DNA from 4 places in the Actinoplanes sp. NPDC023936 genome. Region 2 is predicted to be linked to each of the others. Evidence: riboswitches for the same ligand, from Rfam matches in the RefSeq annotation. Region 2 holds a riboswitch; each other region holds the start of a gene.
The links. Region 2 has a riboswitch for cobalamin ahead of AB0F72_RS05365 (VWA domain-containing protein). Riboswitches for the same ligand answer to the same signal wherever they lie in the genome.
Positions count from the first base shown of each region.

Region 1: another riboswitch for cobalamin. It lies ahead of bluB (5,6-dimethylbenzimidazole synthase); the one in region 2 lies ahead of AB0F72_RS05365 (VWA domain-containing protein).
Region 3: another riboswitch for cobalamin. It lies ahead of cobN (cobaltochelatase subunit CobN); the one in region 2 lies ahead of AB0F72_RS05365 (VWA domain-containing protein).
Region 4: another riboswitch for cobalamin. It lies ahead of AB0F72_RS39370 (ribonucleoside-diphosphate reductase subunit alpha); the one in region 2 lies ahead of AB0F72_RS05365 (VWA domain-containing protein).

Region 1 is NZ_JBEZZR010000014.1:141,426-148,501, reverse strand. Features, by position in the region: gene AB0F72_RS20410 (cupin domain-containing protein) at 1-1,158, shown strand, start outside; gene AB0F72_RS20405 (hypothetical protein) at 1,155-1,940, shown strand; gene fahA (fumarylacetoacetase) at 1,937-3,106, shown strand; cobalamin riboswitch at 3,118-3,325, shown strand; gene bluB (5,6-dimethylbenzimidazole synthase) at 3,364-3,999, shown strand; gene AB0F72_RS20390 (response regulator transcription factor) at 5,202-5,864, opposite strand; gene AB0F72_RS20385 (histidine kinase) at 5,917-7,053, opposite strand.
Region 2 is NZ_JBEZZR010000003.1:175,441-182,516, forward strand. Features, by position in the region: gene AB0F72_RS05355 (cobyrinate a,c-diamide synthase) at 1-591, opposite strand, end outside; gene cobO (cob(I)yrinic acid a,c-diamide adenosyltransferase) at 585-1,184, opposite strand; gene AB0F72_RS05365 (VWA domain-containing protein) at 1,544-3,733, opposite strand; cobalamin riboswitch at 3,791-3,916, opposite strand; gene AB0F72_RS05370 (ABC transporter permease) at 4,071-5,306, opposite strand; gene AB0F72_RS05375 (ABC transporter ATP-binding protein) at 5,303-6,022, opposite strand; gene AB0F72_RS05380 (peptidoglycan-binding protein) at 6,119-7,076, opposite strand, start outside.
Region 3 is NZ_JBEZZR010000001.1:312,652-319,727, forward strand. Features, by position in the region: gene AB0F72_RS01405 (precorrin-2 C(20)-methyltransferase) at 1-341, opposite strand, end outside; gene AB0F72_RS01410 (precorrin-8X methylmutase) at 346-966, opposite strand; gene AB0F72_RS01415 (precorrin-3B synthase) at 963-2,291, opposite strand; cobalamin riboswitch at 2,397-2,520, shown strand; gene cobN (cobaltochelatase subunit CobN) at 2,556-6,089, shown strand; gene AB0F72_RS01425 (hypothetical protein) at 6,094-6,312, opposite strand; gene cobF (precorrin-6A synthase (deacetylating)) at 6,910-7,076, opposite strand, start outside.
Region 4 is NZ_JBEZZR010000056.1:32,174-39,249, reverse strand. Features, by position in the region: gene AB0F72_RS39380 (sulfite exporter TauE/SafE family protein) at 1-235, shown strand, start outside; gene AB0F72_RS39375 (ribonucleotide-diphosphate reductase subunit beta) at 297-1,292, opposite strand; gene AB0F72_RS39370 (ribonucleoside-diphosphate reductase subunit alpha) at 1,292-3,634, opposite strand; cobalamin riboswitch at 3,749-3,964, opposite strand; gene AB0F72_RS39365 (diacylglycerol kinase family protein) at 4,005-4,928, opposite strand; gene AB0F72_RS39360 (BTAD domain-containing putative transcriptional regulator) at 5,417-7,076, shown strand, end outside.

The DNA of each region.
Region 1 (7,076 bases), on a different contig from region 2:
CGGCACACCCAGCACCGCGATCCCGGCGGCCACCTCTACTACGAGGAGCTGATGGGGGAGGAGGGCTTCTCCTCGGACTCCTCGCTGCTCTACCACCGGCACGTCCCGTCGGCCGTTGTCGGCGCCCGGATCTGGCAGCTGCCCGACCAGTCCACCCAGTCCAACCAGCCGCTGCTGCCGCGCCACCTCAAGCTGCACGAGCTCTTCGGCGGCGAGGAGTGGAAGTCGTGCGACGCGGTCCGCGACCGGCGCCTGGTGCTCGGCAACGCCGACGTGCGGATCAACTACGTGGTGGCCGGCACCGCGTCGCCGCTGTACCGCAACGCCACCGGCGACGAGTGCGTCTACGTCGAGGCCGGGACCGGGACCGTGGAGACCGTCTTCGGTGACCTCGACGTGGGTCCCGGCGACTACGTGATCGTGCCGCGGGCGACCACCCACCGCTGGGTGCCGTCCGGGCACGAGCCGCTGCGCCTCTACCCGATCGAGGCGAACAGCCACATCGCCCCGCCGAAGCGCTACCTCTCCCGGTACGGCCAGTTCCTTGAGCACGCGCCGTACTGCGAGCGCGACCTGCGCCTGCCGTCAGGTGTGCGGCAGGTGGAGGAGGCCCAGGTCGAGGTCTACATCAAGCACCGCGGCGACGGCCCGGCCGGGCTGGCCGGCAGCGTGCACGTGCTGCCGCACCACCCGTTCGACGTGGTCGGCTGGGACGGGTGCCTCTATCCGTACGCGTTCAACATCGCCGACTACGAGCCGATCACCGGCCGGATCCACCAGCCGCCGCCGGTGCACCAGGTCTTCGAGGGCGCCAACTTCGTGATCTGCAACTTCGTGCCGCGCAAGGTCGACTACCACCCGCTCGCGGTGCCGGTGCCCTACTACCACTCCAACGTCGACAGCGACGAGGTGATGTTCTACGTCGGCGGCGACTACGAGGCCCGCAAGGGCTCCGGCATCGACGTCGGGTCGATCACCCTGCACCCGGGCGGCTACCCGCACGGGCCGCAGCCGGCCGCGATCGAGGCCAGCCTCGGCGCGGAACGATTCGACGAGACGGCCGTCATGGTGGACACGTTCCGGCCGCTCGGTCTCGGCGAGGCCGGCCGGATCAGCGACGACGGCGTCTACGCCTGGACCTGGGCGCGCACGCCGTGAACCCGATCTTCCTGCGGCTCTTCGACGACGCGGCGATCTTCCCGCCGGGTGATCTGCCGATCCCGGACGCGGTCAAGGCGTACCGGGAGCGGCAACTGTCGCCCCTGGAGCCGCTGCTCGGGCCGTTCGTCTGCTCGCTGGCCCGCCTCGACGAGCTGATCGCGGCGGCGGCGGCCGGCGGACGGCCCCTGCCGGTGTCACTCGTCCTGCCCGGGCCGGATCTGGCCGCCGTCCCGGCGGCGTCGACGGCGATCGACGTCGTGGCGATCGAGGCGCCGGGATTGATCGGTCGGGGCGGGACGCGTAGCGCGTACCGCGAAGTTGCCTGGGCGGAGATCACCGCGACGCGCGTCGCGGCCTTGCGCGACGCGGGCCTGCGATTGAAGATCAGGACCGGTGGGGTACGGGCCGAAGCGTTCCCGACCGAAAAGGATCTGGCTGAGGCGCTCTGCCGGGCGACCGAGGGCGGTGTGCCGTTCAAGCTCACCGCGGGACTGCACGACCCGATCCGCCACCGTGACCCGCTGACCGGTTTCGAGCATCACGGGTTCCTCAACGTGCTGGTCGCGACCGCGCACGCCGTGCAGGGTGGCGGTGCCGGCGAGATCGCGGCCGCGCTCGCCGACCAGGACGGCCACCGGGTCGCCGCGGCGATCACCACCATCGATGACGGGCTGGCGCGCGAGGTGCGGCGGCAGTTCGTCAGTTTCGGCACCTGCAGCATCAGCGAGCCTGTCGACGGCCTGCTGCAGCTCGGACTTCTCCCGGAGGGAATCCTGTGAGCCCGCTCGGCAGCCCGGCCACTCTGCCCTACGGCGTGTTCAGCACGGCGGCCGACGCGCATCCCCGGTCCGGCGTCGCGATCGGCGACCAGATCATCGATCTCCCGGCGGCCGTCCGGCGGCTCGCCCCGCAGCTGGCGGGCGCGGTCGCCGGGCCGTCCCTGGACGCCCTGCTGGCCGCCGGCCCGCGGGTCTGGGCCGACCTGCGAGCACAGCTGACCACCTGGGTCACCGACGAGATCTATCGCGATCTGCTCCAGCCGCATCTCGTGCCGGCCCGCGACGCGACGCTGCACCTGCCGTTCACGGTGGCCGACTACGTCGACTTCTACGCCTCCGAGCAGCACGCCACCAACCTCGGGCGGATCCTGCGCCCCGGCCAGGAGCCGCTCACCGCGAACTGGAAACACCTCCCGATCGGCTATCACGGCCGTGCCGGAACCGTCGTCGTGTCCGGAACCGACATCGTGCGGCCGAGCGGCCAGCGGACCAGTCCGGCCGGCCCGGTCTTCGGCGCTTCGCAACGGCTGGACATCGAGGCCGAACTGGGCTTCGTCGTCGGCGTCGGGTCCGCGCTCGGCAAGCCGGTCGAGCTCGGCGCGTTCGAGGAGCACGTCTTCGGGGTCTGCCTGGTCAACGACTGGTCGGCGCGGGACATCCAGGCCTTCGAGTACGTTCCGCTCGGCCCGTTCCTGGGCAAGAGCTTCGCCACCTCGATCAGCCCGTGGATCGTCCCGCTGTCCGCTCTCGACCATGCCCGCGTGGCGCCGCCGGAGCGAACCGTGCCGCTGCAGCCCTACCTCGACGACGAGAAGACGCCGGCGTGGGGCCTGGACGTGCGGCTCACGGTGACCCTGAACGGTCACGTGATCTCCGAGCCGCGCGCCGCCGACATGTACTGGACTGGCGCACAGATGCTCGCGCACCTGACCGTCAACGGCGCCTCCCTGCGCACCGGCGACCTCTACGCGTCCGGAACGATCAGCGGCGGCTCACCGGGTTCGCTGATCGAACTGTCCTGGAACGGTCAGCAGCCCCTGACGCTGCCGGACGGCTCGACCCGGGCGTTCCTGGCGGACGGCGACGAGGTGGTGATCAGCGCTGTCGCGCCGGGCCCGGGCGGCTCCACGATCAGCCTCGGCGAGGTCCGTGGCCGCATCGTCTAGGGTGTGACACGGCACGAACTTTGATGCGAGGTGCCCCGGCCCCCTGAAGGCCGGGGAGAATCTGGGAAGCCGGTGGAATTCCGGCACGGGCCCGCCGCGGTGACCGGGGAGCCGCCGCCCACGCGCGCGAGCGCAGCCACTGGCCGCTTCGGCTGGGAAGGCGGGCGGTGAGGTGACGATCCGGGAGTCCGAAGACCGGCCTCGCCGACTGTCGCCCGGGCCGTCCGTCCGGGCCGAACCGCAGCGGGAGCCTGCCCATGTCCAGTCAGCTGTACGACGTCATCCACCGCCGCCGGGACGTCCGCGGCCAGTTCACCGGCGCCCCGATCCCGCCGGCCGTCCTCGATCGCGTACTGGCGGCCGCCCACGCCGCGCCCAGCGTCGGCCTCTCCCAGCCCTGGGACTTCATCCTGGTCAGCGACGAGACGACCCGCGCCGCCTTCCACGATCACGTCCAGCAGGAGCGCGCGACGTTCGCGTCCACCCTCGACCCGGGTGCCGCCGCGACATTTTCCAAGATCAAAATTGAGGGGGTACGGGAGTCCACCCTCTCCGTGGTCGTCACCTACGACCCGGACCGGGGCAGCCCGGCGGTCCTCGGCCGGCACGCCATCGCCGACGCCGGGCTGTATTCGGTCTGCCTGGCGATCCAGAACCTCTGGCTGGCCGCCACCGCCGAGAACCTGGGCGTCGGCTGGGTCTCCTTCTACCGCGAGCCGTTCGTCCAGGACCTGCTCGGCATCCCGGCGACCATCCGCCCGGTCGCCTGGCTCTGCCTGGGCCCGGTCACCCACCTGGAACACACCCCCGACCTGGAACGCCACGGCTGGCGCCACCGAACCCCGTGGCAGTCAGCGGTCCACGAGAACAGGTGGTCCCCGCCCGTGGGCTGACCTCCGCTACCGCCCGCTCCGCCCGCCCCCGCCCGTGGGCTGACCTCCGCCCCCGTCCGCTCCGCCCGCCCCCGCCCCGCCCCGCCCGCTCTGCCAGCCGGTCCGGCTGGTCGTCAGTGCTGACCCCGCTGTGGTCCGCCGGGGTTCGCGACCGGGAACCGGCCGCCCGGCGGTGTGCCGCTTGCGTTGCGTGTCACGGTGGGTGGCCGGCGACGGTGAACCGCTGCGGGTTCGCGGGATTCTGTGGGGCGCGGGGCGTCTGCGGGTTTCCGGAAAGCGCGGCGTTTACCACGGATGCCGGCACGCAGGGTGACAAGGGTCCGCGCGGAGCGGCCCGGGTCTTCGGCTCGCCCAAGCGGCGACGCCGCGCTTCGACAACAGGGCCGGGGCCCGGGAGCACTGACGGCCAGCTGGACCAGCCGGTCCAGCTGGTCATCGTTGCTGTCCTCGGGGGATCGTGGGATGGGGCGGTCCGGCTGGCGCTCGATGCTGTCCACACGGTCCGCGAGAACGCTGACAGCCAGCCGAGCAAGACGAGCTGGCCACCAGTGCTGACCCGCCGCCCCAAGAACCTGCCTGAGCTACGGCTGACCGCCCCGAGCCGTAGCTGTGAGCTCCCGGCCCGACAAACCTGCCTGAACTACGGCTCACCGACCCGGGCCGTAGCCAACGCACGTTCCCGGCCCGAGAAACATGCCCGGGCTACGGCTCACCGGCCGATGCGGTCGCGCGTCACGGTCGGTCGCCGCCGACCGTGGAGCGCTGGGGGTTTTCGTCACCCTGTGGGGCCTGGGGCGTCCGCGGGTTTCCGCGCAGCGCGACGTTGACCGCGGATGTCGGCACGCTGGGTGACAACGGTTCGTGCTGACGGGCGGTCTGGCCCTGATTTTCGGCTGGCCCCGCAACGGTGATGCGTGCCTCGGGACCATTGCCGCGGCCGAGCGCCCTGACGACCAGCTGGTCCAGCTGGTCGTCAGTGCTGTCCTCGGCTGGTGGATCGTGGAAGCGCGCGGTCCGGCTGGCGCTCGGTGCTGTCCCGCCGGGCCGGCGAGAACACCGACGGCCAGCCGGGCCACACGAGCTGGTCACCAGTGCTGCCGGATGCCTGTTCCGAGAGCACTGCGCGCCAGCCCGCCTCACCGATCCACGATTGGACCCCGACACGCCGACGACCGCGAGACGCCAACCCCGACCGCGACCCCTCAGACCAGCCCCGCGTCGTGGGCGAGCAGCGCGATCTGCGTCCTGTTGTCCAGCCCCAGCTTCGTGAGCACGTGCGACACATGCGTCTTCACGGTCGCCAGCGTCATGTCCAGCTCCGCGCCGATCTCCGCGTTGCTCCGGCCCTGCCCGATCGCCACCACCACGTCCCGCTCCCGGGGGCTGAGCCCGGCCAGCACCCCGGTGGCCCGCGCATAGGCCCCGGCCTGCACGGCCACCCGGTCCATCAGCCGCCGGGTGATCCGCGGGGACAGGATCGGCTCGCCGGCCGCCACCTGGCGGATGGCCTCGGCGATCCGGGCGGGCGGCGTGTCCTTCAGCAGGAAGCCACTGGCCCCGGCGCGCAGCGCGTGCAGGATGTTCTCGTCGGTGTCGAACGTGGTCAGCACGATGACCTCGGGCGGCCGGGGCCGGGCCCGCAGCCGCCGGGTCGCGGTGATGCCGTCGACGCGGGGCATCCGGAGGTCCATCAGGACCACGTCGGGGTGGTGGGCGTCGGTGGCGGCGGGCACCTTGTCGCCGTCGTCGGCCTCACCGACGACGGCGAGGCCGGGCGCGCCGTCGAGCATCATGGTCAGCCCGGCGCGCACGAGGGCGTCGTCGTCCACCACGAGCACGCGCACCGGCGGAGTCATGGCGGCCATCGTAACGACGCGCGCTGCCGGCCCCCGCCCGCGAGCGCACCCGCCGGCGGAGTCATGGCGGCCACGGCAGCGACGCGTGCAACCGGAACTCGCCTCCGGTCGCCTGATGGTCGAGCCGGCCGCCGGCGAGGCTGACTCGTTCGGTGAGGCCGACCAGCCCGGCCCCTCCGGAGAACCCCGGCGGGGCGGCGGTCGTCAGCGGATTGACCAGCGAGATCTCCAGCCCGGCTCCGGGGCCGCCGCGCATCGCCACGGAGACCGGCTGGCCGGCCGCGTGTTTGCGGGCGTTGGTGAGTCCTTCCTGGATCACCCGGTACGCGGTCCGGGCCACCGCCGGCGGCGCCTCCTCGGCGCCCTCCACCGAGCAGCTCAGCCGCACCGCGGTGCCGGCGTCACGGGACTCCTCGACGAGGCGGGGCACGTCGGCGAGCACCGGCTGCGGGCGGCCCGGGTCGGCGTCGGCAACCTCGTCCTCGCGGAGCAGGGAGATCACTTCGCGGAGTTCCTCCAGGGCCTGGTGCACGCCGTCGCGGACCACTCCGGCGGCGCGGGACAGCTGTTCGGGCGGGGAGTCCGGCCGGTACTCCATCGCGCCGGCGAACGTGGCCAGCAGCGACAGCCGGTGGGCGAGCACGTCGTGCATCTCGTGGGCGATCCTGCGGCGTTCCAGCATCCGGGCTTCGGCGACGCGGCGGCCCTGTTCGGCCTCGGCGCGGCGGGCCCGGTCGTGCAGGGAGCTGATCAGCGCCTCGCGGGCCTGGGCCCAGGCTCCCCAGCCGAGCAGAGCACCGTACCCAATGGTGATCAATATCAGCCACCAGCCGTAGGACATGCCACCGGCGGATCGCCATGCCCCCTGGATCGCGTGCGCGGCGACGCCGGCGGCGGCCACGCCGATCGCGACCGGGAAGCGCCGCCGCCGGGCCACCTGCAACGCGCCCATCGTGGCCGGCGGGGTGACCGCGGGGGAGAGCGCGGCCAGGGCGGTGAGCAGCGCGGTCGCCGTCACCGGCCGGCGGAGCAGCAGTGGGGTGAGCAGCCAGCCGAGGCCGCCGGCCACCAGGTCGAGGGTGAGCAGCGGCCCGGCCGGCCGATCGCTCCACCAGGACACGATCGACACCGCGATCAGGCCGCCGGACGCGATCATGGTCCAGGCGACGGCGATGACGATTCTGCGACGATCGGTCACGCAGCGAGGCTAACCATCGACCA
Region 2 (7,076 bases):
GCGCTCGGCGGCGGGGATCAGCCCGAGGTGCCGGGACGGGGCGGCGACCGCTTCGGCGCGGCGCAACGCACCGAGCACCGGCGTGCCGACCTCCTCGCACGCGTCGCGCAGGATCTGCTCGTGCCGGTCCGAGCCGACCCGGTTGAGGATCACCCCGGCCAGCCGGACCGTCCCGAAGCTGCGGAAGCCGTGCACCAGCGCGGCCACCGACCGGCCCTGCGCGGCGGCGTCCACGACCAGGATCACCGGGGCTTGCAGCAACTCCGCGACCTGGGCGGTGGAGCCGGTCTCGCCGGCGCCGGTCCGGCCGTCGTAGAGGCCCATCACCCCTTCCACGATCGCGATCTCGGCCCCCGCCGACCCGTGCGCGAACAGCGGCCCGATCATGTCCTCGCCGACCAGGACCGGGTCCAGGTTGCGCCCGGGGCGCCCGGCCGCGAGAGCGTGATAGCCCGGGTCGATGTAGTCCGGCCCGACCTTGAACGGCGCTGTCCGGAGACCGCGCTGCCGGAACGCCGCGAGGAGCCCGGTCGCCACTGTCGTCTTGCCGTGCCCGGACGCGGGCGCGGCGATCACGACCCGGTTCACCATTCGATCCCCTGCTGTCCCTTGCGCCCCGCGTCCATCGGATGCTTCACCTTGGTCATCTCGGTGACCAGGTCGGCCGCCGCGATCAGGTCGGGATGCGCGTCCCGCCCGGTGATCACGATGTGCTGCGTGCCGGGACGATCCCGGATGACGGAGATGACCTCGGCGACGTCCACCCAGCCCCATTTCATCGGGTAGGTGAACTCGTCCAGCACGTAGAACTTGTAGCTCTCCGCGGCGAGGTCCCGCTTGATCTGCGCCCAGCCCTCGGCGGCCTCGGCGGCGTGGTCACGCTCGGTACCGGCGCGCTGGATCCACGACCACCCCTCGCCCATCTTGTGCCAGGTCACCGGCGTGCCGTTGACGCCGTCGAGGGCCTTCAGCGCGGACTCCTCGCCGACCTTCCACTTCTGCGACTTCACGAACTGGAACACGCCGATCGGCCACCCCGCGCTCCACGCCCGCAGCGCCATCCCGAACGCCGCCGTCGACTTGCCCTTGCCCGCCCCGGTGTGCACGGCGAACACCGCCTGCCGCCGCCGCTGCCGCGTGGTCAGCCCGTCGTCCGGAGTCACGGCGACTTTCCCTTGAGGCATTTTCCCACCCTTTTCCTTGTACGGGTGACGCCGTCCCGCCAACCCGAGCCGTCACCGAGAACCCAGCGACCCGGCGCGGGCCGGCTCGCTCCCCTCACCCACCGTCAGTGGTCCCGCTCCCACCCCCGCGTGTTGAGTTCGGGTGCGGAACGCGCCCCAACTCCACACGCAGTCCCGCCCCCCGCCCGCGTGTTGAGTTCGGGTGCGGAACGCGCCCCAACTCCACACGCAGTCCCGCCCCCCGCCTGCGTGTTGAACTCGGGTGCGGAACGCGCCCCAACTCCACACGCAGTCCCGCTCCCCCGCCTGCGTGTTGAGTTCGGGTGCGGAACGCGCCCCAACTCCACACGCTGTGGGGTTCAGGCCGCCCGGCGGTAGGCGCGGTCCGCCGGAGCGGGCGCCGCTCCGGGGCCCGGCAGGACCGATGCCTGCAACCGCTCGAGCGGCATCAGCTCGGCCTTCAGCGCGGCGGCGAGCCGCCCGGCCAGACCGAGCCGGATCGGACCGGACTCGCAGTCGACGACCACCGTCGCCACCCCGTTCAGCGCCGGCGCGAGCCGCAGCGGGTCCGGGCCGCTGGTGGCCCGCCCGTCCGTGACCAGCACCAGCAACGGCCGCCGGCGCGGGTCACGCCGCCGCTCGGTGGCGATGGTCGCCGCCGCGGCGCGCAGCCCGGCCGCGATCGGGGTCCGCCCACCGGTCCGCAGCGCCGCCAGCCGCATCACGCCGACCTCATGACTGGACGTCGGCGGCAACACCACCTCGGCGTCCGCACCCCGGAACGTGATCATCCCGATCCGGTCCCGCCGCTGGTAGGCGTCCCGCAGCAGCGACAGCACCGCCGTCTTGACCAGTGTCATCCGCTTCCGGGCCGCCATCGATCCGGACGCGTCCACGACGAAGAGCACGAGGTTGGCCTCCCGCCCCACATGCACCGATTCCCGCAGATCTCGTGGTGCCACGCGAACCCGCCGCCGCAACATTCCGGATATTTCCGAAATATCGGAGGATGGGCGGAGCGCGGCCTCCGCGCCCGTCCGGTCCAGCGCGGCACGCAGCGTCGCCGGCAGGTGCGGCGCGCCCGCGAGCTTGCCGACCGGAGCCCGGCTGCCGACGACCCGGCCGCGCCGGGCGTAGGCCGGGGAGCGCCGTCCGGCGTGGCCCCCCTCGCCACGGGCCGAGATGCGCAGTGTCCTGGTGCGATAGGCCGGCCCGGCACTGGCCGCCACACCGGGTTTGCCGGCCTGTTCGGCGCCGGTCTCCCCCGGTTGCCCGGAGCCGTCCGCGGCCTGCCCCGCGGGGTCCGCCGCCGGCCCGGAGCCGGATCCCGCGTCGTTCGCCGCCTGCTGCCCGGCGCCGTTGTCCCCTGGGCCGCCCGGGTCGTCGCCGGCCGGGCTCCCGGGACCGCCGCCGTCACGCGGGCCCTGCGGTGCGCCACCCCCGCCGCCCTCGGGCGGGCCGTCGCCGTCCGGGTCGTCACCGTCCGAATCGTCACCGTCGTGATCAGCTGGCCCGGGGTCCTGCTCGGCCGCCTGGCGCTCGGCCTCGGCGAGGGCCTGCTCGAGCTTCTCCTCGTCGGTGCCGGGCGGATCGAGCGGGTCGGTCCGCCGCCGGTGCGGCAGGGCCAGCCGGGCCGCGTCGCGGACGTCGTCGGCGGTCACCCGGTCGCGGCCGTGCCAGGCGGCCAGGGCGACAGCGCTGCGGGCCACCACGATGTCGGCGCGCATGCCGTCCACGCCGTAGGCGAGACAGACCCGGGCGATCCGGTCCAGCTCCGTGTCGGGCAGCCGGACGCTGGGCAGTTGCGCGCGGGCGGCGGCGATCCGGGCGGCGACCTCGCGCTCGGCCTCGGCGAACCGGGCGGCGAACCCATCCGGGTCCGCCTCGTAGGCCAGCCGCCGGCGCACCACCTCGGCCCGCTGCACCGCGTCGCGGGGCGCCGCCACCGTGACGACCAGGCCGAACCGGTCCACCAGCTGCGGGCGCGGCTCGCCCTCCTCCGGGTTCATCGTGCCGACCAGCAGGAAACGTGCCGCGTGCTTCACCGACACACCGTCACGCTCGACGTGCGCACGGCCCATCGCGGCGGCGTCCAGCAGCAGGTCGACCAGGTGGTCGGGGAGCAGGTTCACCTCGTCGACGTAGAGCACGCCCCGGTGCGCGGCGGCGAGCAGACCCGGCTCGTACGCCTTCACGCCGTCGCTGAGCGCCCGCTGCAGGTCCAGCGTGCCCACCACTCGGTCCTCGGTGGCGCCGACCGGCAACTCGACCAGGCTGGCCGGGCGGGCGTCGGCGGGGCCACCGATCGGGTGCGGGCCGTCCGGGCAGCCCGGATCCGGGGCGTCCGGGTCACACGCGAACCGGCAGCCGCGTACCGTCTCGATGCCCGGCAGCAGACCGGCCAGCGCACGCACGACGGTGCTTTTCGCGGTGCCCTTCTCGCCGCGCACCAGCACACCGCCAACCGCCGGGGAGACCGCTGTCAGCAGCAGCGCCAGGCGCAGATCATCGAGGCCGACGACGGCCGTGAACGGGTAGGGAGTTGTCACGAGGGTCCCTTCTGCGCGGGTGTCCACGCCCGCACGTCAGTCACGAACGAGCGGCCGGAGTCTCCTGACTCCCGGATCGGCGATCACCGCGCCTTCCGGCCTCATGGCGAAGCCGTGGCTGGACGTGCGGGTCGCTCCCCGGTCACAGTGGCGGGACCGTCCCGGACTCGCACCGGGTTCCTCCGCTACCGCTCGCCGGTCACTCTTTCTCACCGGCGGGGTACGCGTCAACGCGAGCACCGGTGACGACGGTCGCTCCGGCGCCTCCCGGGCCTCCCCGCGCCGCGTCCGACAGCTCAATCGGCGCCGCGTCCGGAACGGCTCGGTGCGGGCGGCGCTAGCGGCGCAGCGCCTCGGAGGGTTCGGTGCGGGCGGCCCGCAGCGCCGGGTAGAGCCCGGCCAGCATCCCGGTCAGCGCGCCGATCACCGGGGCGGGCAGCACGGTGGCCGGGTCCAGGATGACCGTCCACTCCCGCGCGAGCGCCACCGCGAGGACCACGCCCACTCCCAGCGCCGTGCCGGTCAGCCCGCCGAGCGCGCCCAGCACTGTCGACTCGGTGAGGAACTGACCGGCCACGTGCCGGGGCCGCGCACCCAGTGCCCGGCGCAGGCCGATCTCGCCGACCCGTTCCATCACCGCGACCAGGGTGGTGTTGGTGATGCTCACCGCACCGATCACCAGGCAGATCCCGGCGAGCGCGAGGAACAACCCGGACAGTTCGGTGTCGACATCGTCGCGCAGGCTGCGCGGGTCGGGCGGCGGCACGGCCCGGAGCAGGCCGGCGCCGTCCGGGCGCAGCGCGACCGGCGCCTGCCGGGCGATCAGTTGGGCCGCGCCGAGACGCGTCTCGATCACCATCTTGGCCGGGTTCACGGCCGGGTCGGGCGCCGGATAGAGATCCTCGGCGGTGGCCCGAGGCAGCACGATGCCGAGGAGCAGCTCGGGCAGGCGCTCGGTGTCCGAGATGATGCCGACGACGGTGAACGGGCGGCCGTCGATGAAGACCGCGGGACGGCCGCTGAGCTGGTGGATGTTGAGCCGGCCGGCGGCGGCCGGGCCGAGCACCACGACGTGTTCGCCGCGCTTGTCGTGGAAGGCGTCGAACAGCCGGCCGGTACGCACGGCGGGCTTGGCCGCGGCGAGTGCGCCGGCCGACGCCGCGTACACCGGAAGGTCCGCGGCGTTGCCCCGCGACTCGGCCCGCACGTCGGGCGCCGAGCCGATCACCGGGCGGCGCAGCGGCACGTTCCAGTAGACGCCGGACGCCACCACCCCGTTGAGCCGGTTGATCCGCTGGTCGGCGTCGGCGGGGAAGCTGACGCCGCTCTCCCCCGCGTCGGTCACCGTCACGGTGGTCTCGGCGAGCGCGTCGAAGTGCTTGCCGATCTGGCCGGTGGCGGTCGAGGTCAGGCCCAGGACGGCGACGAAGGCGCCCACCCCGAGAACCGTGCCGAGGGTGGTGAGCACGGAGCGGGCCGGCCGTTGCAGGATGCCGGCGACCGCCTCGGCGATCAGGTCGGGGAGACGGAAGACGGATCGTTCCGGAATGGCCCGGCGCCGGCGGAGCCTCACCGCACCGCTCCGGCCGGCAGCTCGTCCATCCGGCCGTCGACGATCCGGACCACGCGCCGCGCCCGCTCGGCCACCGTGGCGTCGTGGGTGATCACCACGATGGTGAGACCGGCCGCGTGCAGCTCGTCGAAGAGCCCGAGCAGCCGCAGCGACGTGGCCGAGTCGAGGTTGCCGGTGGGCTCGTCGCAGAGCAGGATCGCCGGCTCGTTCACCAGGGCCCGGGCGATCGCGACCCGCTGCCGTTCGCCGCCGGACATCGTGGTGGGCAGCGCGTACGCCCGGTGGCCCACCTCGACCCGGCCGAGCGCGGCCAGGGCGGCGGCGCGGCGGTGCCGGCGCGGACGGCCGTTGTAGACCTGAGCGAGCATCACGTTCTCCACGGCGGTCCGGTGCGGCAGCAGATGGAAGGACTGGAAGACGAAGCCGATCCGGCCGCCGCGCAGGGCGGTCCGTTCCCGCTCGGCGAGGCCGGAGACGTCCACCCCGTCCAGGCGGTAGGTGCCCGACGTCGGCCGGTCCAGCAGGCCGAGAAGGTTGAGCAGCGTGGACTTGCCGGAACCGGAGGGCCCGACGATGGCCAGGTAGTCGCCACGGGTCACCCGCAGGGTCGCCGCACGCAGCGCCGCGACGGCCGGCGGACCGGGATAGACGCGGGACACCCCGTCAAGATCGAGAACCGGCGGCGGCTCCGGCCCGGGCTCTCCGGGCTTCAGGATCGGCGCCGCCGGTACGTCGCCGGGCCCTCCGAGTTCCAAGATCTGCGTGGTCAGGTCCGGACCGGGATCAGGCACCGGCGGCATGGTGGGCCCCATTCAGCTCTTCCCCGGTTCGGGAGCGGCCGGCGCCGCGTCGAGGCCGGTCACCACCTCGTCACCCGGCTCCAGGTCACCGCCGTCGACCGGCTCGATCTCCACCAGACCCGCCGCGGAGACGCCGGGCTCCACCGTCACCTGCCGCTGGGCGCCACCCGGCTCGACCACTGTCACGGTGGTACGGCCGTCCGCCGACGAGGAGATCGCCGCCTCGGGCACGGCCAGCACCTCGCCGCCGGTGCTCGCGGTGGTGACGGTGATCCGCAGGTCGTCGCCCTCCAGGTCGGCGGGCCACCCACCGGCGCGGTCGATGCGAACCGGGACGTACGTCTCCTCGTCCTTGGTGACCTGCTTGCCGACGGAGCCGATGGTGCCCTCCGCCTCGAAGCCGCTCACCTCGGAGAGCACCGTGACCGGCATGCCGGGTTCGGCGAGGCTGCCGGACGAGGGATCCAGCTTGCCGATCAGGGAGAGCCCGCCCGACGTGAAGCCGAGCAGGTTCTGGCCGACGGTGTCACCGACCCGGGCGGAGAGCCGGGACACCCGGGCCGGCAGCGTCGGCAGGAACGCCACCTCGGACATCGGCACCATCGGCTTCTCCCGCGCCACGGGCGGGCTGGACTCGCGAACCGGCGGCGCGCCGGACGGCTGCGGCCCGGCCGCCGGCGGGCTGGAGGCGTCCGGCCCCGCCGCCGCGACCAGCGCGGCGGCGGGCACGGCTACGGCGGGCGGCGCGGCAGCGGGCACGGCGGCGGCCGCCGCGGCAGGCGGCGCGGCAGGCGGCGCGGCGGGCGGCGCGGTTGCGCTGGTCGCGGCGGGCACGGCTGCGGGTTCGGCGGCGGCCGGCTTGGCGCCGGACGCGGTGGAGGTGGTGCCGGTGGGTTCCACCGTGGTCAGCGGCACGGCGTAGTCACGGTCCTCGTAGAACCTGCGGACCGCCCGCTCGGTGCCGGCGCCG
Region 3 (7,076 bases), on a different contig from region 2:
TCGCCCTCGGCGAGCACCACCACGTCCCGGCCGGCGTCCAGGTGCGCGGCAAGGCGGGCGGCCGCCTCGGCGTAGAACTCGTCGATGGCGCCCTGGTAACCGCCGGGGTGATCGGTCCCCTCGGTGGTCACCGGGTAGATCAGCGGTTCCTCGATCTGCCCGTCCCGCAGGTAACCGGCGGCGATCGCCCGGGCGTTGCTGCGGCCGTGCCGGGCCGCGTGGTACGCCACCACGTCGGCCGCCGCGATCAGCCGGGCGGCCTTCACCGTGACCAGCTCGGGGTCGCCGGGGCCGAGCCCGACACCGTAGAGCCGGCCGGGCCGCGTTGCGTTGGTCGTCATGTGCCTACTCATTTTCCGATGCCAGGGCGTTGATGGCCGCGGCGGTCATGGCGCTGCCGCCGCGCCGCCCGCGCACGATCAGATATTCCAGTCCGGAGCCGGCGAGCGCCTCCTTGGACTCGGCCGCGCCGATGAAACCGACCGGGATCCCGAGCACCGCGGCCGGCCGGGGCGCTCCCGCCTCGATCATCTCGAGCAGGCGGAACAGCGCGGTCGGCGCGTTGCCGATCGCCACCACGGCGCCGTCCAGCCGGTCGCCCCAGAGATCCATGGCGGCGGCGCTGCGGGTGTTGCCGATCCGGGCCGCGATCTCCGGGACGGCCGGGTCCCGCAGGGTGCAGATCACGTCGTTGGCGGCGGGCAGCCGGGAGCGGGTCACGCCGGAGGCGACCATCTCCGCGTCGCAGAGGATCGGGGCGCCGCTGAGCAGCGCCTTCCTCGCGGCGGTGGCCACACCGGGACTGAACCGCACGTCCTGGACCAGGTCCACCATCCCGCAGGCGTGGATCATCCGCACCACGACGCGGGCCACATCGGACGGCAGGCCGGTCAGGTCCGCCTCGGCGCGGATCGTGGCGAACGACCGCTTGTAGATCTCCGCGCCGTCGCGCACGTACTCCATCAGGGCCTCCTCGCTGTCGCCACAACAGCTCCTAGATCACGGCTGGGGTCATCGGTGTCGGGGTCGACGGTGTCGGGGTCGACGGTGTCGGGGTTGATCATGGTGTCGGTCACGGTGTCGGTCTCGGCGTCGGTACCGGTGTTCGCGCCGGTCGTGGCGCCGCTGTTCGGGCGGGACACCTGGTAACCGGTGGGGGTGGCCTGGACCTGGACGTGCCGGCCCGCGGGGCTGCCGCACGCCCGCGCGCAGCCCACCCAGTGAACCGGGAGGCCGTCGACGAAACGCGCGGCTCTCGTGGCGTCGGCACGGACATCGGCGAGGGATTTCGCGCAGCCGGGGCGGCCGGCGCACGCGGTCACGCCCACCCACGGAGAGTCCGCCGCCAGAGCGAGACCGGAATCGATCAGCTGGTCCGCCCACTGTGCCGCGTCGGCGCGCGGGAGGTCGGTGACCAGGACGCCCCGCCACGGTGTGATGACGAGCCGGGTCGCTTTCTCCAAGACCCGCATGGGTACGCCACCGAGCCGCCCCAGCGGGACCAGGGCGCCCACCGCGACGAGCGGGGAGCCGGGCTGGTCCAGCACACCCAGCAGATCACCGGGCTCGAGCGCCTCGACCGGGCCGATCGGTTCCGTGTCCGCGGTGGTCGGGCCGAGGGCGGCGCGGACACGGGCGGCTACTCGGGACGGGCCGTCGGTGAGCTCGCGCAGTCGCCAGGCTGCCGGGCCGCCGCTGCGCTGGGCCTCCCGCTCGGCGAGGAAGGCGTGTGCCGCCGCCAGCATCGTGGGGACCACCGTCTCGCCGTCCACGCGGATGCCCGCGTCGTGGCCGCCGAGCCGGATAGCGAACCGCTCGGGCACACCACCCGGCGCAGGCCTGGCGGGGACTGCGGCGACGTCGGCGGCCAGGGGGACGTGGCCGATGGCGAACAGGAACTTGCCGGGGAGGCGGGACAGGGCGGGGTCGCCGAGGAGGGCGGTGTCCAGCTGGGATGTCAGAGCGCGAAGCGCCGGTCCGGCCAGTGGGGGCGCCGCGATGTTCCGTACCGCATCGTGGGTTGCCGACGGCAGGAGGCCGGCGGCGCGCAAGCGGGCCGCCAAGGTCTCCGCGTCCTCTGCTCGCACGCCTCTGACCTGGAGGTTCGCTCGGGAGGTCAGCTCCAGGAAACCGTCGCCGAACTGCTCGGTCAGCTCGCGCAGAACACGCAGCTGCGCGCCGCTCAGCACGCCCGCGGGCAGACGGACACGCGCCAGCAACCCGTCGGCCGCGGCGTGCAACCGCAGGGCGCCGGGGCAGGCGTCGGTGTCGGACTGCCGGAGGGGTGTCACGGCCCGGATACTACGGGCGGCCACCGACAGGACCACATCCTCGGGTCGCCACCCGGCTGTATCGGTGATGTCACCCCACCTTGACGGCGGGCGGGAGCGTTCGGAAAGGTGGGAGGTCTACGAGCGGCGAAGCCGCGGAGGAAGCCGGTGCGAGTCCGGCACGGTCCCGCCACTGTGACCGGGTTCCCAGCCCGGGAGTCAGGAACTCCGTTCGCCGTGATCCCAACTACTCCGGGGCGCGGACCCCGAGGGGGAGCGCAACGCGTGTTTCTGCTGCTGTCCACGTCCGACACCGACCTGCTCAGCGCCCGGGCCAGCGGCTCGGCCTGGCGGCTGGGCAACCCGGCCCGGACCTCGGTCTCCGATCTTCCCGCCCTGCTCGACGGCGTCGACCTGGTCGTCGTCCGCATCCTCGGTGGCCGCCGCGCCTGGGAGGAGGGCCTCGACGCCCTGCTCGCCGGCGACGTCCCGGTGGTGGTCCTCGGTGGCGAGCAGGCCCCGGACGCCGACCTGATGAAACTCTCCACGGTCCCGGCCGGTGTCGCGGCGGACGCGCACGTCTACCTCGCGCAGGGCGGCGCGGAGAACCTGGCCTCGCTGCACGACTTCCTGTCCGACACGGTGCTGCTGACCGGCAACGGGTTCGCGCCGGCCGTCGAGGCGCCGCAGTGGGGTGTGCTGCCGCGCGCCGCGTCCGAGGGCGGGCCGGCGACCGTGGCGGTTCTCTACTATCGCGCCCATCACATGGCCGGGAACACCGCGTTCGTCGAGACGCTCTGCCAGGCGATCGAGGCGAAGGGCGCCCGCGCGCTGCCGATCTTCACGGCGTCGCTGCGGACCGCGCCGCCGGAGCTGCTGGCCGAGCTGCGCACCGCGGACGCCCTGGTGGTGACAGTGCTCGCGGCCGGTGGCACCAAACCGGCGACCGTGGGCGCCGGTGGCGACGACGAGGCCTGGGACGTCGGCGTGCTCGCCGACCTGGACGTGCCGATCCTGCAGGGGCTCTGCCTGACCAGCTCACGGGCCGCGTGGGAGGCGAGCGACGACGGGCTGTCGCCGCTGGACGCGGCGACGCAGGTGGCGATCCCGGAGTTCGACGGGCGGATCATCACGGTGCCGTTCTCGTTCAAGGAGATCGACCCGGAAGGGCTGTCGGTCTACGTCGCGGACCCGGAGCGGGCCTCGCGGGTCGCCGGGATCGCCGTGGCGCACGCCCGGCTCCGGCACGTGCCGCCGGCCGATCGCAAGATCGTCCTCATGCTGTCGGCCTATCCGACCAAGCACTCGCGGATCGGCAACGCGGTCGGGCTGGACACGCCCGCCTCGACGGTGGCCCTGCTGGACGCGCTCGCCACCGCCGGGTACCGGATCGGGGACTTCGGGTCCTACGACGGCGACGGGTTGATCCACGCGTTGATCGCGGCCGGCGGGCAGGACTCGGACTGGCTCACCGAGGAGCAGCTCGCCGGCAACCCGGTGCGCATCTCCGGCGAGGCGTACCAGGCGTGGTTCGAGACGATGCCGGAGGACTTCCGGACCTCGGTGGAGCAGCACTGGGGGCCGCCGCCCGGCGAGCTCTACGTCGACAGCGGGGACATCGTCCTCGCCGCGCTGCGCGACGAGAACATCGTGGTCATGGTGCAGCCGCCGCGCGGGTTCGGCGCGAACCCGGTGGCGATCTACCACGACCCGGACCTGCCGCCGTCACATCACTACCTGGCCGCGTACCGGTGGATCGCGGACGACTTCGGCGCGCACGCGGTGGTCCACGTCGGCAAGCACGGCAACCTGGAATGGCTGCCCGGCAAGAACGTCGGCATGTCCGCCTCGGACGGCACCGACGCGGCGCTCGGCGACCTGCCGCTGATCTATCCGTTCCTGGTGAACGACCCCGGTGAGGGCACGCAGGCCAAGCGCCGGGCCCACGCCACGCTCGTCGACCACCTGATCCCGCCGATGGCGCGCGCCGAGTCCTACGGCGACATCGCCCGGCTGGAGCAGCTGCTCGACGAGCACGCGAACATCGCCGCGCTCGACCCGGCGAAACTGCCGGCGATCCGGGCGCAGATCTGGACCCTGATCCAGGCCGCGAAGATGGACCACGACCTCGGGCAGTCGCAGCGCCCCGGGGACGAGGAGTTCGACGACTTCATCATGCACATCGACGGATGGCTGTGTGAGGTCAAGGACGTGCAGATCCGGGACGGGCTGCACGTGCTCGGCGCGGCCCCGGCCGGTGAGGCGCGGATCAACCTGGTGCTCGCCATGCTGCGGGCGCGGCAGATGTGGGCCGGGAAGGTGGCCGCGCTGCCCGGTCTGCGGGAGGCGCTGGGCCTGGCCGAGGACGCCCCGCTCACCCGTGTCGACGAGATCGAGGCCGAGGCCCGGGCTCTCGTGACGGCGATGGAGGAGCGCGGCTGGGCTCGTGACGGCATCGCGGACTTGTCGGACAACGCCGATGTGATCCGGGTGCTGGAGTTCGCCGCCACCGAGATCGTCCCCCGGCTCGCGAAGACCACCGACGAGATCACGCACGTGCTGCACGCGCTCGACGGCGGCTACGTCCCGGCCGGTCCGAGCGGCTCCCCGCTGCGCGGCCTGATCAACGTGCTGCCGACCGGCCGCAACTTCTACTCGGTCGACCCGAAGGCCATCCCCAGCGCCCTCGCCTGGGAGACCGGGCAGGCCATGGCGGACTCGCTGCTCGACCGCTACCGCGCCGACCATGACGGCACCTGGCCGAAATCGATCGGTATTTCCGCGTGGGGCACGAGCGCCATGCGTACCGCCGGCGACGACATCGCCGAGATCCTCGCCCTGATCGGTGTGCGGCCGAACTGGGACCCGGCGTCCCGGCGGGTCACCGGCCTGGAGCCGATCTCCCGCGCGGAGCTGGGCCGGCCCCGGATCGACGTGACAGTGCGTATCTCCGGCTTCTTCCGGGACGCGTTCCCGCACGTTGTCGCGATGCTCGACGACGCGTTCACGATGGTCGCGACGCTGGACGAGCCGGACAACTACGTCCGCGAGCACGCGCTGCGGGACCAGGGCGAGCACGGCGACTGGCGGCGGGCGACCATGCGGATCTTCGGGTCGCGGCCGGGTGCGTACGGCGCCGGGATCCTGCCGCTGATGGACAGCCGGAACTGGCGCGACGACGCTGATCTGGCCGAGGTCTACGCGGTGTGGGGCGGTTTCGCGTACGGGCGGGACCTGGACGGCGTTCCGGCGCGACCGGACATGGAGAACGCGTACCGGCGGATCGAGGTGGCGGCGAAGAACATCGACACCCGTGAGCATGACATCGCGGACTCCGACGACTACTTCCAGTACCACGGCGGCATGATTGCCACGGTTCGCGCGCTCACCGGGAAGGCGCCGGCCGCGTACATCGGCGACTCCACCAACCCGGACCAGGCACGGACCCGCAGCCTGACCGAGGAGACCGCCCGGATCTTCCGGGCCCGGGTGGTGAACCCGCGCTGGATCGCCGCGATGCGGCGGCACGGCTACAAGGGCGCGTTCGAGCTGGCGGCCACCGTCGACTACCTCTTCGGGTACGACGCCACGGCCGGCGTGGTGACCGACTGGATGTACGAGCAGCTCGCGGCGAGTTACGTGCTCGACCCGGACAACCAGAAGTTCATGCGCGAGTCCAACCCGTGGGCGCTGCACGGCATCAGTGAGCGACTGCTGGAGGCGGCCGAGCGCAAGCTCTGGGAGTCACCGGATCCCGCGACCCTGACCGCGCTCCAGCAGCTCTACCTGGAGACCGAGGGCGAGCTGGAGGACAACTGAGCGGTCAGCCCCAGTTCTGAGGTGCTTGCTGCCGCGTCGTCACGTTGATCCGGTTGAAGAAGTTGCTGGTGGCGATCCACAACACGATCGCCGCCAGCTCCGGCTCGGTGAAGTGCTTCGCGGCCTTGTCCCAGATCGGCGGGGCGACGCAGGCGTTTAGCGGATCTTGGAGGGATCGGGGTGGCTGGTTCTCAGTGCGGACAAAACGGATGCTCGGGAGCACTGGCGGCCAGCTGGAGAGTGAGCTGGTCGTCAGTGCCGACCTTGCTGGCTAATTGAGGAACGCTCTGCCTGCGAAACGAGGGTGCGGCCGCCGCTGACAGGCGCCAAGCCGCCCCCTGGGCCGGCGGAGCGTAGGCCGGAGCGGTTATCCGGGCTTGATCACATGTCTGGGCTACGGCCGGGCGACGCCAGCCGTAGGCCAGAGCGGTTATCCGGGCTTGATCACATGCTTAGGCTACGGCCCGGCGACGCCAGCCGTAGGCCAGAGCGGTTATCCGAGCTTGATCACATGTCTGGGCTACGGCCGGGACGGCGCGTTCCAAGATCGGGGCCGAGCACCAGCCGGACCACCGGGTGCGTTGACCACGAACCTTCACCGGCTGGCGACAACACCGGGTCACCCCCACCGACAGCCGCCGGCAACGGCTCATCATGGCGGCCCGCAGAATTACGTGCGTCAACGCGACGCCGTCGCCCCGACGTCTTGGCCGCCCCGCGCCGGGAACGAGCCCGGGCGCAGCGAACGCCGGCAACGCTGGGGTCGACCGCGAAAGGCCGCCTGACGAATCAGACCCGGTGAACCTCAGTGGTCAACCCACTAGGCCTTGTCGCCTTTGGCCGGACGGCGGCGCAGCAGGTAGGTGTCCATGATCCAGCCGTGCCGCTCGCGGGCCTCGGTACGGGTCTTGACGATCTCCTCCGCCACATCCGCGACACGCCCGGACGCGAGCAGCTCGTCCTCGGTGCTCACGTAGGCGCCCCAGT
Region 4 (7,076 bases), on a different contig from region 2:
TGTGATCATCCTGACCAACACCCGGTCCCTGCTGCGCAGCGACTGGATCGACGCGTCCGACCCGGTCCGCTACTCGATCTACGCCGTGATCTACCTGGCCTGGGCCGCGGCCCTGGTCTACGCGATCAACCAGTACCGCAGCCACAAGGCGGAGGACGAGCGGATCCTCGCCGAGGCGGAGGCCGCCGCAGCCGCCGGCGAGACCCCTGACGAGAAGGCCTCGGCCCGGGCCTGATCCATCGACGGCGAACGCCCCGGGAGCTGATCTCCCGGGGCGTTTTCCGTGGCCGTAAGCCCTAGAAGTCGTCGTCGAAGCTGACGGTGCCGGTCACGCCCACCTGGTACGCCGAGACGCGCCGCTCGAAGAAGTTGGACAGCTCCTGGACGTCCTGCAGCTCCATGAAGGCGAACGGGTTTCCGCTGCCGTAGACCGGCGCGATGCCGAGCGCGGCGAGCCGCCGGTCCGCCACGTGCTGCAGGTACTCCCGCATGTCACCCAGCGACATCCCGCTGACGCCCTGTTCGAGCAGGTCGGCGGCGAACTGGACCTCGCACTCCACGGCCTCGGCCAGCATGTCGCGGACCTGCTGCTCCATCTCCGCGTCGAACAGGTCCGGCTCCTCGGCACGCACCTGGTCGACCACGTCGAACGCGAACGCCATGTGCATGCTCTCGTCGCGGAACACCCAGTTGGTGCCGGACGCCAGCCCCTGCAGCAGACCACGGGAGCGCAGGAAGTAGACGTACGCGAACGCGCCGTAGAAGAACAGCCCCTCGATGCAGGCGGCGAAGCAGATCACGTTGAGCAGGAACGCCCGACGATCCGCCTTCGTCCGCAGCTCGCGCAGCTCGAAGACCGAGTCGATCCACCGGAAGCAGAATTCGGCCTTGCGCGCGATCGACGGAATGTTGTCGACGGCCGCGAACGCCGCCGCCCGCTCGTCCGGATCGGGCACGTAGGTGTCCAGCAGATTCAGATAGAACTGGACGTGTACGGCCTCCTCGAACAGCTGCCGGGACAGGTAGAGCCGGCCCTCCGGCGAATTGACGTGCTGGTAGAGGTTGAGCACCAGATTGTTCGCGACGATCGTGTCGCCGGTGGCGAAGAACGCGACGAGCCGGGAGACCAGGTGCTGTTCGGCGGGCGTCAGCTTGGCCAGGTCGGCGAGGTCGGAGTGCAGGTCGACCTCCTCGACGGTCCAGGTGTTCTTGATGGCGTCCTTGAAACGGTCGAAGAAGTGCGGGTACTTCATCGGCCGCAGGGTCAGGTCCATTCCGGGGTCGAGCAGCATTACTGGCAGGCCTCACACGATTCGGGGTTCTCCAGGGAGCAGGCTTCGGCGGGCGTGAGCGCCGGGATGACGCTCGGTGCCACCGAGACGGTCGCCTGCTGAATGCGGGTCGCGGGGCGCGACCGCAGGTAGTACGAGGTCTTCAGGCCGGATTTCCAGGCGTACAGGTACATCGACGAGACCTTGCCGATGGTGGGCGCGGCCATGAAGAGGTTCAGCGACTGGGACTGGTCGATGTACGGCGCCCGGGCCGCGGCCAGGTCGATCAGCGCGCGTTGCGGCAGTTCCCACGCGGTGCGGAACAGTTCCCGCACGTCGGCGGGGAGCTCGGCGATGCCCTGCACCGAGCCTTCGGCGCGTTTGATCGCCTCTCGAATCGGGCCGGTCCACAGATTGCGGGACTTCAATTCCCGTACCAGATAGGTGTTGATCTGAAGGAATTCGCCCGACATCGTCTCGCGCTTGAAGAGGTTGCTGACCTGCGGTTCGATGCACTCGTAGCAGCCCGCGATCGAGGCGATGGTCGCGGTCGGAGCGATCGCGATCAGTAGCGAGTTCCGCAGACCGTGCTCGGCGATCCGCTCCTTCACGGCGGTCCAGCGCGACGTCTGCGACACCGTGGCGCCCCACAGATCCGGGTGCAGATCGCCCTTGGCCGCGCGGGTCTCCGGGTACGCGGGATGCGGGCCGAATCGCTCCGCGAGAGCGGCCGACGATTCCAGCGCGGTCAGGAAGATCTCCTCCTGCACGCGTGTCGACAATTCCCGCGCCTCGGCCGAGTCGAACGGCAGCCGCAGCGTGAAGAACGCGTCCTGCAATCCCATCAGGCCCAGCCCGACCGGCCGCCAGCGCGGATTCGACGCGGCGGCCTGCTGCGCCGGGTAATAGTTGATGTCGATGACCCGGTCCAGGAAGACCACGGCCGTCCGCACCGTTTCCCGCAGCTTCTCCCAGTCCACCCCGTCCGCTGTGACGTGCGCGCCCAGATTGACCGAGCCGAGATTGCAGACCGCTGTCTCGTCGTCGTTGTTCACCTCGAGGATCTCGGTGCACAGGTTGGACAGGTGAATGACGTTGCCCGGCGCGCCGGTCTGATTGGACAGCCGGTTGGACGGATCCTTGAACGTCATCCAGCCGTTTCCGGTCTGCGCCAGGGTGCGCATCATCCGCCCGTACAGATCGCGGGCCTTGACGGTTTTGACGGCGTTCTTCTCGGCCGCCTGGTAGGCCTCGGTGAACTCGTCGCCGAACAGGTCCGGCAGCATCGGCGCGTCCGAGGGGTCGATCAGCGACCAGTCCTCGTCGGCCTCGACGCGGCGCATGAATTCGTCCGGGATCCAGTTCGCCAGGTTCAGATTGTGGGTGCGCCGGGACTCCTCGCCGGTGTTGTCCCGCAATTCCAGGAATTCCTCGATGTCCGGGTGCCACGGCTCCAGATAGACGCAGGCCGCGCCCTTGCGCCGGCCGCCCTGATTGACCGCCGCGACGCCCGCGTCGAGCGTCTTCAGGAACGGGACGATACCGTTCGACTTGCCGTTCGTGCCCCGGATGAGCGCGCCGCGGCCACGGACCCGCGACCAGGAGATGCCGATGCCGCCGGAGAACTTGGAGAGTTTCGCGACCTGGTGGTACCGCTCGTAGATCGAGTCCAGCTCGTCCTTCGGCGAGTCGACGAGGAAGCAGCTCGACATCTGAGTGTGCCGGGTGCCCGAGTTGAACAGCGTCGGTGAGCTGGGAAGATAGGCGAGGCTGGACATCAGGCGGTAGAAACCGATCGCCTCGTCGGCGGTCTGCGAGAGGCCGCAGGCGACGCGGAGCAGCCAGTGCTGCGGTGTCTCGATGACCGTCCGCTTGGTGGGGTGCCGCAGCAGGTAACGGTCGGCCACGGTGCGCAGCCCGAAATACTCGAAGCGCAGGTTGTTCGCGTCATCGATCGCCCGGTCGAGGTTTGTCGCATTGTCCGCGACGAATGTCGCTGTCTCGTCGCTGATCAGACCCTGCTGGTGCCCCAGCCTGATCGATTCGCTGAAGCTGGTGACGCCTTCCTCGCCGACCTCCTGCTCGACGAACGCGGCGAGCAGCCGGGCGGCGAGCCGGGAGTACTGCGGCTCCTCGCTGATCAGTTCGGCGGCCGTCTGGATCGACAGCTTGTCCAGCTCAGCGGTGGTGGCGCCGTCGTAGAGCCCGCTGATGGTCTTGGTGGCGACCCGCAGCGGGTCGACCTCGTCCAGGTCGGCGACCCAGCGCTCGACCGCCTTGACGATCTTGTTGACGTCGACCGGCTCGGTCTCGCCGTTGCGCTTGCGGACCTGCATCGTGTGCCGTCGTTGCTCGGTGTGCATTGCTCTCTCCTCGCGAGCCCATGGTCTCGGGGCACGGGGAGACGCCACCGGGCACGCGTGGCGGCCGGCTTTCGGCGTCGGTCGTCCCACGCGACCTTCGACCGCCGCACGCCAGGTGGCATGCGGCGCGCTGGCAGGTCTTCGGACTCGCGGGCGTGATCCTTTTCAAGATCGCCTAATGGCCGTCGCTTCCCAGACCTCGCGGTCCAGTGCTTCGTTGACGGCGGTCGTTCCCACTAACCGCTGCGGGGCAGTTCCGGACTTCCACCGGATTCCCTCTTGCCTCGGCGTCCGCTCGCGCGGGGCCGAACCAGCTGCGGGAGACACCATATCTGGGCGGGCGTTCGTTCGCGCAACCCAACATGCTGTGTCAGTGATCTTCAGTACCCGGAGGCGCCATGATCCGCAGCGCGTTCGCATCGAGGGCGATCCGCAGCGGCGTCTGCCCGCAGGGCTCACCGTCCACCTCGACCGCCGCCGGCCGATCCGTCTCCAGCCACAGCTCGCCGACCGCGAGAAAAGGACGTTCATGGAGGGTACGGCGGTGGCCCGTCAACGCGTTGCGGGCCGTCTCGCGCAGCAGCTCACGGCGGGTCGCGCCGCCCACCGGGTAGGCCACCAGCAGCCGGTCGTCGGCGTGCGCGTCAGCGGTGATCGGCCGGCCGGCGTGGAAACCACCGTTCGCCACGTACACCTGGTGGGTGGCGAAGACGATCTCCCGCCCGCCGGCGCGAACCGTCGCCCGCAGTGGTCTGTGCTTTCTCAACAGGCCCAGCGCGGTGATCGGGTACGCGAACCGCCCGATCGCCCTCTTGAGCCGGCTCGGCGCGTTGATCATCACCTCGGCGGAGAGGCCGACGCCGACATGATTGGTGAACGGCATGTCACCGGCGATCCCGAGGTCCACATCGATCACCGCGCCCTCGGTCATCGTCGCGACGGCCGTGTCCAGGTCCGGCGGGATGCCGACGGTCCGCGCGAAGTTGTTGGTGGTGCCGAGCGGCAGCAGCCCGAGCGCCATGTCCCGGTGCGCCAGCATCCGCCCCGCCGTGCTGATCGTCCCGTCGCCGCCACCGGCCACGAGCAGGTCCGGGCCGAGGTCGATCGCCTGCTGAAGGCTCCGCTCCAGATCGCCCTCGACGCCGTAGGATCCGAGCAGCTTGAACCCGGCCGCCTGCAGCCGGGCGTGCGCGTCATCGTAGAACTGCCGCCCCCGCCGCGACCGCGCGTTGACCACGAGCGCGGCGCGCCGCTCGCTCCGGATGTCGTCGGTCAGCTGCTGCTTCGTCCGCACCGCCCGACCCTATCCGGCGCCCGTCCCGGAAGCGTCGCGGGTGACCTTGGACAGTCCCCAGGCCGCGATCGTTGCCGCTGCCGTCGCCGTGCCCGTTGCCGTGGCCATGGCCGTTGCCGTGCCCGTTGCCGTGGCCGTGCCCGTGGCCGTGGCCGTCGCTGCGCTGCGCTGCCGCCGAGCCGTAGCGCAGGCAGGTCATCAAGGCCGGTGACCTGATTGAGCTACGGCCGGGTGGTGCGAGCCGTAGTTGAGCGTGGCTATTCGGGTGTGGTGGCCTGCGCCAGCTACGGCTGGGTGGTTCGAGCCGTAGGTGAGCGCGGTTATCCGGTGTGATGACCTGCGCCAGCTACGGCCCGGTCTTGCTTTCAGCCGGCGCGCTCCGGGCCGGCTGGTCCGGCTGGTCCGGCTGGTCCGGCTGGTGCACAGTGCTGTGTCGGGGAGCGGATAACTACTGGTCATCGGTGGTGACGGCCGGGGAGAATGGCCCGGTGGGGATCCGGGTGGGGGTGCTGGGACCGGTCGAGTTGACCCGTGACGGTGTCCCAATCCCGCTCACCGGAATGCCGCAGCGCGTCCTGCTCGCCCGTCTCGCGCTCGCCGGCGGCCGCCCGGTTTCGGTCGCCGAGCTGATCGACGCGCTCTGGGAGGGTGAGCCGCCGGACAACGCGCTCGGCAATCTGCACAGCTATGTGTCCCGGCTCCGGCGGCACACCGGTGGTGACGTGATCCGCCGCGAGTCGGGCGGCTACCGGCTCGCGCTGACAAGCGACGACCACGCCGGGGACGGCGACGGGTTGGACGTCGACCGGGTTGAGCGGCTGATCGCCCGGGCCCGTCACCAGCCCGCCGACCTGGCCGCCGCCACGCTCGCCGCGGCGCTCGACGTGTGGCGGGGGGATCCGCTGTCGGACGTGGCGGACCGGCTCGCGTTCGCGCCGGATGTGGCCCGGCTCGCCGAGTGGCGCCGCCACCTGCGCGAGGAGTGTCTGGACCGGCGGATCGACGCGGGGTGGGCGGCCGAGGCGCTACCCGAGATCGAGGCCCTCGCCCTCGCGGAACCGTTGCGGGAACGGCCACATCTGCTGCTCATGCGCGCCTTGCACGCGACCGGCCGTACCCCGGAGGCGTTGGCGGTGGTCAGGGCGTACCGGGAAAGGATGTCGGCGGACTACGGCCTGGACCCGTCGCCCGCCATGATCGACATGCAGCGGAGGATCCTCGAAGAGGATCCGGGATCGCACCGCCGAGCCCGGCCGAGGAGCGCGGACCGCTTCTTCGGCCGGACCGCCGAGCTCACCGCGATCCGCACCGCGCTGGACACCGACCGGGTGATCACTCTGATCGGTCCGGGTGGGGTCGGCAAGACCCGGCTGATGACCGAGGCGCTCAGCGGCGACGAGCTCGTCGTGGAGCTGGCCGAGCGCTCGGTTCCGGCGGACGTGGCGGCGGCGGTCGCCGGGGCGCTGGGCATGCGCGCCGCACCGCGCGGCGGTGTCACGGCGCTGGCCGAGCGGCTCGGGGCGAGTCCGTCGGTGCTCGTGCTGGACAACTGTGAGCATCTGCTCGACGCGGTCCGAGCCCTGGTCAGCGAGCTGATCGCCCGTTGTCCGGAGGTGCGGGTGCTGGCGACGTCCCGCCAGCGCCTCGATGTGGCGGGGGAGCGGGTCATCCGGATCGGCCCGCTGCCGGCTTCCGACCGGGTCGCGCTTTTCTGCGACCGCGCGGCCTTGCTGCGTGCGGATTTCCGGGACGATGTGCGTACGCGTGAACTGGCCGCCCAGATCTGCGAGCTGGTCGACGGCTTGCCACTGGCGGTGGAGCTGGCGGCACGGCGTGAGGCGGTGTTCGGCCTAGCGCATCTGCGGGACCGGCTGGGAGCCGGGCTCAACGTGCTCGACCCGGCACGCGGTGGCGATCGGGCCACCGGGGTCTCGGCGACCGTCGAATGGTCGTACCGTCTGCTGGACCCGGCGGCGCAACGCCTGCTGGACCACCTCGCGGTGTGCCGGGGTGGCTTCGGCCTGGACGCGCTGCCCTACTTCCAGAGCGCCGCGTCGGAAACCGGCGCGTCGAGAGCCGGCGCGTCGGAAACCGGCGCGTCGAGAGCCGGCGCTGACGCCGAGCCGCTGCTCGCGGAGCTCGTCGACG